Regions from separate parts of the Streptomyces sp. BF23-19 genome, predicted to be linked through region 1. Evidence: riboswitches for the same ligand, from Rfam matches in the RefSeq annotation. Region 1 holds a riboswitch; the other holds the start of a gene.

Region 1 (3,190 bases):
GGTAGCCCTCGGCGTACTTGTTGGTCAGGACCGAGCCCTGGGCCTCCATGACGGCGACCGGAGCGAAGTTCTCCGACGCGATCATTTCCAGGGTCGACTGCTGGCGCACGAGCTCGGCGTCGACGGCGGCGGCGACGTCCGGGTCGAGCTCGTGCAGAGGGGTGTTGAGAACAGACATCAGGATCCCCTGGGGTGTCAGTTGTCGGAGTGGGTGAGCGCGGCGTACTCCTCGGCGGAGAGCAGGTCGTCCGGCTCCGCCGAGACGCGCACCTTGAACAGCCAGCCACCCTCGAACGGTGCGGTGTTCACGAGCGCCGGGTCCTCCACGACGTCCTGGTTGGCCTCGACGACCTCACCGGTCACGGGGGAGTACAGGTCGCTGACCGACTTGGTCGACTCAAGCTCGCCACAGGTCTCGCCCGCGGTCACCGTGTCGCCGACCTCGGGGAGCTGGGCGTAGACGACGTCACCGAGCGCGTTGGCCGCGAACTCCGTGATGCCGACCGTCGCGACGCCGTCCTCGGCGGTCGACAGCCACTCGTGCTCCTTGCTGTAACGCAGCTGCTGGGGGTTGCTCATGACCTGATTCTCCTGGATGCGGGGGAGTGGATACGAACTGCGGTCTTGGGTACTGAGACGGCGCCGTACGGTTTCCCGGACGGCGGACGTGGTGCGTGGGGCTACTTCTGCCGCTTGTAGAACGGCAGCGCCACGACCTCGTACGGCTCATGCGTACCGCGAATGTCGACGCCGACGCCGGACGTGCCGGGCGCGGCGTGCGCCGCGTCCACGTACGCCATCGCGAGCGGCTTGCCCAGCGTCGGGGACGGGGCGCCGGAAGTGACCTCGCCGATGACCTGACCGTCGGCGACGACCGGGAACCCGGCGCGCGGGACGCGGCGGCCCTCGGCGATCAGACCGACCAACTTGCGCGGGGGGTTGGTGGCGGCGCGCTCGGCGGCGGCCTCCAGCGCGGCGCGGCCGACGAAGTCCCCCTCCTTCTCGAACTTCACGACCCGACCCAGGCCCGCGTCGAACGGGGTGAGGGAGGTGGTCAGCTCGTGCCCGTACAGCGGCATGCCCGCTTCCAGGCGCAGGGTGTCGCGGCAGGACAGGCCGGCCGGGACCAGGCCGACGCCCTCGCCCGCCTTGGTCAGCGCCTGCCACAGCTCCACGGCGTGCTCGGGGGCGACGAACAGCTCGAAGCCGTCCTCGCCCGTGTAGCCCGTACGCGCGATCAGCGCGGGCACGCCCGCGACGGTGCCCGGCAGGCCGGCGTAGTACTTCAGGCCGTCCAGGTCGGCGTCGGTCAGGGAGGCCAGGATGCCGGGGGACTCGGGGCCCTGCACCGCGATCAGCGCGTACGCGTCACGGTCGTCGCGGACCTCGGTGTCGAAGCCGGCGGCGCGCTCGGTCAGGGCGTCCAGGACGACCTGGGCGTTGGAGGCGTTGGCGACGACCATGTACTCGGTCTCGCCGAGGCGGTAGACGATCAGGTCGTCGACGATCCCGCCGTCCTCCTGACAGATGTGCGTGTAGCGGGCGCGGCCGACGCCGACGGTGGAGATGTTGCCGACCAGCGCGTAGTCCAGGGCCTTCACGGCCTCCGGGCCGGTCAGCGTGATCTCGCCCATGTGGGAGAGGTCGAAGAGACCGGCCTTGGTCCGTACGGCGTTGTGCTCGTCGCGCTCGCTGGCGTACCGCAGCGGCATGTCCCAGCCCGCGAAATCGGTCATGGTCGCACCGAGCGAGCGGTGCAGCGCATCGAGGGCGGTCAGGCGGGGGGCAGTGCTCATGGGTGTGGCTCCCGGGTCCCAGGGCATCGACATGACATGACGAGGACGTTCCTCCCCATCTGTCATCGGAACCTGAGAGGTTCGCCGAGAGTTCCGCCGATCGATCGATCGCCGGTTCTTCTCATCGACTTGCACCTTGGGTGGAGCTGCGCAGCAGCTCGCTTTTCAGATCTGCCTCATCCACGCGGTACGGGGCCTGAGAGATTCAAGGGAGGTTCTTGCTCCTTCGGCGCCCGCGCACGGCCTTGCGGCGTGCCGGGACTCTCCCGCGCGGATTCAAGCGGCCGGTATGCAGTTGGTCCAGATGGCGCACATCATTGCACGCCATGCCCGAGATCGGGCGGCGGGGTCCGAAAGTTCGTACGGCCCTCCGAAGGGCCCGACCGGAACCGGGGCCGCCGGATTACCGTCTCTTTACACTCAGTGGGCAAGGGTCCTGGTGACCCGAATCGGGGGAGGCGAACACTGTGCGGAGATTCGGAGTGGTGACGACGACGGGAACCGTGGAGGCGGTGCCGACGCAGCGCGGCGCGCGCGGGCGCGGGAGGGTGGCCCAGACCGGCCTCGGCCTCGTACGTGACCTGCGCGGACCGGCCGCGCCCGCCGCGCACCGGCTCGGCTTCGCGGCCGGTGACATCGTCGTGGTGTCCGGTCTGCCCGGCGGCGGCAAGAGCACGCTGATCAAGCGGGCGCCCGCCGAGGGCGGGGCGGTGGACTCCCAGGACACCCGTGAGCGCTGGGAGCGCCGCATGCCCGCGGCGCTGCCGTACGCGGTGTACCGCCCGCTGGTGCGCGCCGCGCACTACTGGGGGCTGTGGCGGATCCTGCGCTCCGGGGCCTCCGTGGTCGTCCACGACTGCGGCACGCAGACCTGGGTACGCGGCCTGCTGGCGGCCGCCGCGCGCCGCCGGGGCCGGGCGCTGCACCTGCTCCTGCTGGACAGCAGCCCCGAGGAGGCCCTCTCCGGGCAGGTCGCGCGCGGCCGCCGGGTCTCCGCCTACGCCTTCGCCCGCCACCGCGGCGCGGTGACCCGGCTGCTCCGCGAGGCCGAGACGGGCCGCCCGCCCGCCGGGTGCGCCTCGGTGACCCTCCTGGACCGCCGCTCGGCCGCGACCGTGACCCGCATAGCCTTCAACGCCTGACCCGCCGGGTGCGGCGGTCCGGGCGGGCTCCGCCCGGACCGAAGCAAGCCCCGCCGGCGTTCGAGGCGCGGGGTTCGGGGGAGCCCCGGTCTTTTCGGCGCGGGCCGAACCCCGGCGACGCCGCGGCACACGAGGCCGGTAGCCTGCGGGGCGACACGCGCGGGATTCGGACAGAGGCAGGGGCACATGCAGGGCAGCGGCTGGCCGGGGAATGAGCTGGAGCAGGTGCTCGGGGCGGCGCTCGGGCAGCCG
Region 2 (3,190 bases), on a different contig from region 1:
CTTCTACGCCTCCGTGGAGCAGGCGTCGAAGCCGAGCCTGCGGGGCAAAGCGGTCATCGTCGGCGGCCTCGGGCCACGTGGGGTCGTCGCCACGGCCTCGTACGAGGCCAGGCGCTTCGGGGTGCACTCCGCGATGCCGATGGGGCAGGCGCGGCGGCTCTGCCCGAACGGCGCGTACCTGATCCCCCGCTTCAGTCTCTACCGGCAGGTCAGCGACGTGGTGATGGCCCTGTTGCGCGAGCTGTCGCCCCTGGTGGAGCCGCTGAGCCTGGACGAGGCCTTCGTGGACCTGGAGGCGGGCGGGGTGGCCTTCGACTCGCGCGGCGCGCGGGAGACGGGGGAGCGGCTGCGGGCGGACATCCGGGCCGCCACAGGGCTCAGCGGGTCGGTGGGCCTGGCCGGGTCCAAGATGCTGGCCAAGGTGGCCTCCGAGGAGGCCAAGCCGGCCGGGCTGCTGCTGATCGAGCCGGGGACGGAGCGAGAGCTGCTCGCGCCGATGTCGGTACGGACCCTGCCCGGGGTGGGGCCGGCCACGGGCGAGCACCTGCGCCGGGCCGGGATCACCACGGTGGGGGAGCTGGCGGAGGCCGGGGAGGACGAGCTGGTCCGGATGGTCGGCCGCTCGGCCGGTGCCGGGCTGTACCGGATGGCGCTCGGACTGGACGACCGGCCGGTGGTCGCGGAGCGGGACGCGAAGTCGGTGTCGGTCGAGGACACCTTCGACGTGGATTTGCACGACCGGGTCAGGATCCGCGGCGAGGTGCAGCGGCTCGCCGACCGGTGCGTGCGGCGGCTGCGGGATTCGGGGCACTCAGGACGCACCATCGTGCTCAAGGTGCGCCGGTACGACTTCTCCACGCTGACCCGGTCCGAGACCCTGCGGGGGCCCACGGACGACCCGGCGGTGGTGCGGGAGGCGGCGGCGCGGCTTTTGGAGGGTGTGGACACCACGGGCGGGGTGCGACTGCTGGGGGTCGGGGTGAGCGGCCTGGCGGACTACACGCAGGAGGACCTGTTCGCGCAGTCGCTCGCCGCTGAGCCGGACGGGGCGGACGGGACGGGCGGGGCCGATGTGGCCGACAGGACGGGCAGGACGGGCAGGACGGACGGGGCCGGAGAGGGAGCTGTGGCGGCCGGTGCGGCCGAGGTGGAGGCCGAGGGTCCCCACGGGGCCGCGGAGCCGCCCGGGGAGCCGGAGCAGGCCCCCGAAAGGCGCTGGACGGCCGGGAGCGACGTACGGCATGCCGTGTACGGGCCCGGATGGGTGCAGGGCAGCGGGGTCGGGCGGGTGACCGTGCGATTCGAGCAGCCCGGATCGGAGCCCGGCCGGGTGCGAACCTTCCGGGTGGACGACCCCGAGCTGGAGCCGTCCGATCCGCTGCCGCTGGTGGGGGACGGACCCGAGGGAAAGCCCTGAGGGACGGACCCGAGGGAAAGCCTTGAGGGACAGCCTTGTGGGAGGGCCCGGCTCCGCTCAGCTCTCGTCACCCGCCAGGCGGCCGAAGTCGCGGTTGAAGTCCGTCGGCAGGGTCGTGTCCAGTCCGTAGTGGTGGTAGAGCTGCAACTCCTGTTCCGGGGAGAGGTGGCGCCCGACACCGAAGTCCGGGGCGTCCCTGATCAGGGCGCGTTCGAAGGGCACCCGCAGGGTGTCGCCCACCAGCTCGCTCGGCTCCAGAGGAACGAACGCGTCCCGGCTGAAGAGCCCCGTCCGGACCGCGGCCCATTCCGGGACGCCCGTGGCATCGTCGAGGTAGACCTCGTCGATCGTGCCGATCTTGGTGCCGTTGCGGTCGAACGCCTTGCGGCCGATCAGGCTGCGCGGATCGATGTCGGTCTGCACGGTCCCTCCAAAAGGTCGCAACTGCTCCGTAATGACTACAGAAGTGCATATTCGCAGCGGAGGCCACTCGGGGAGGGTCCAGATCCTCGCTGGTACGCTGGTGAACGGCTGTCGACCCTGTGCGGGAGAGTCCTCCGAGTGAACAAGACGGAGGCGCCGAAGGAGCAAATCCTCCCCGGAATCTCTCAGGCATACGTACCGCACGGACGAGGCCACTCTGGAAAGCAGGGCGGGTACCGGGCGCAGTGCCGGTCCCCCTCCTCACCGACGGTGAAAGCCGGATCCTCGGGAGACCCCCGTGACTCCGGTGAAACTCTCAGGTGCAGATGACAGAGGGGGAGGCCGTCCGGGTGCCCGCGCCGTGGTGCCCCTCGCAGGTCATACGACCAGGAGGCCTCCGTACATGACCGCCAACCGCATTCCGCTCTCCCAGCTGGAGCGAGGCATCCCCTTCGAACAGCGCCACATCGGCCCGGATGCCGAGGCGCAGGCGAAGATGCTCGCCCAGGTGGGCTATGGCTCCCTGGACGAACTGACCGCTGCCGCGGTCCCGGATGTGATCAAGACCGCCGAGGCGCTCGACCTGCCCGAGGCGCGTACCGAGGCCGAGGTGCTGGCCGAGCTGCGTTCGCTGGCCGACCGTAACCAGGTCCTCTCCCCGATGATCGGTCTCGGCTACTACGGGACCTTCACGCCGCCGGTGATCCTCCGCAACGTCATGGAGAACCCGGCCTGGTACACGGCGTACACGCCCTACCAGCCGGAGATCTCCCAGGGCCGCCTCGAGGCGCTCCTGAACTTCCAGACGGTCGTCGCCGAGCTGACCGGGCTGCCGACCTCGGGCGCCTCGCTGCTCGACGAGGGCACCGCGGCCGCCGAGGCCATGACCCTGGCCCGCCGCGTGGGCAAGTCCAAGGGCAACGTCTTCCTGGTGGACGCCGACGCGCTGCCGCAGACCATCGCCGTCATCGAGACCCGCGCCGAGCCGATCGGCATCGAGGTCGTCGTCGCCGACCTGTCCGCCGGTATCCCGGCCGAGGTCGCCGAGCGCGGCATCTACGGTGTCCTGGTCCAGTACCCGGGTGCCTCCGGTGCCGTCCGGGACATCAAGCCGGTCATCGACCAGGCCCACGAGCTCGGCGCCGTCGTCGCCGTCGCCGCGGACCTGCTCGCGCTGACCCTGCTGACCTCCCCGGGTTCGCTCGGCGCGGACATCGCCGTCGGCACCACCCAGCGCTTCGGCGTCCCGATGGGCTTCGGCGGACCGCACGCCGGCTACATGGCCGTCCAGGACAAGCACGCCCGCTCGCTGCCCGGCCGCCTCGTCGGCGTCTCCGTGGACGCGGACGG

What was found. A riboswitch is a leader RNA that binds a small molecule or an ion and turns the genes downstream of it on or off. The one in region 1 is predicted to bind glycine.
Region 2: another riboswitch for glycine. It lies ahead of gcvP (aminomethyl-transferring glycine dehydrogenase); the one in region 1 lies ahead of gcvT (glycine cleavage system aminomethyltransferase GcvT).

Annotation. Positions count from the first base shown of each region.
Region 1 is NZ_JBGBPT010000012.1:26,904-30,093, forward strand. It holds gene glyA (serine hydroxymethyltransferase) at 1-178, opposite strand, end outside; gene gcvH (glycine cleavage system protein GcvH) at 196-579, opposite strand; gene gcvT (glycine cleavage system aminomethyltransferase GcvT) at 681-1,796, opposite strand; glycine riboswitch at 1,972-2,075, opposite strand; gene AB8A24_RS09660 (AAA family ATPase) at 2,282-2,938, shown strand; gene AB8A24_RS09665 (enhanced serine sensitivity protein SseB) at 3,125-3,190, shown strand, end outside.
Region 2 is NZ_JBGBPT010000018.1:8,851-12,040, forward strand. It holds gene AB8A24_RS12970 (DNA polymerase IV) at 1-1,417, shown strand, start outside; gene AB8A24_RS12975 (PRC-barrel domain-containing protein) at 1,475-1,840, opposite strand; glycine riboswitch at 1,953-2,051, shown strand; gene gcvP (aminomethyl-transferring glycine dehydrogenase) at 2,244-3,190, shown strand, end outside.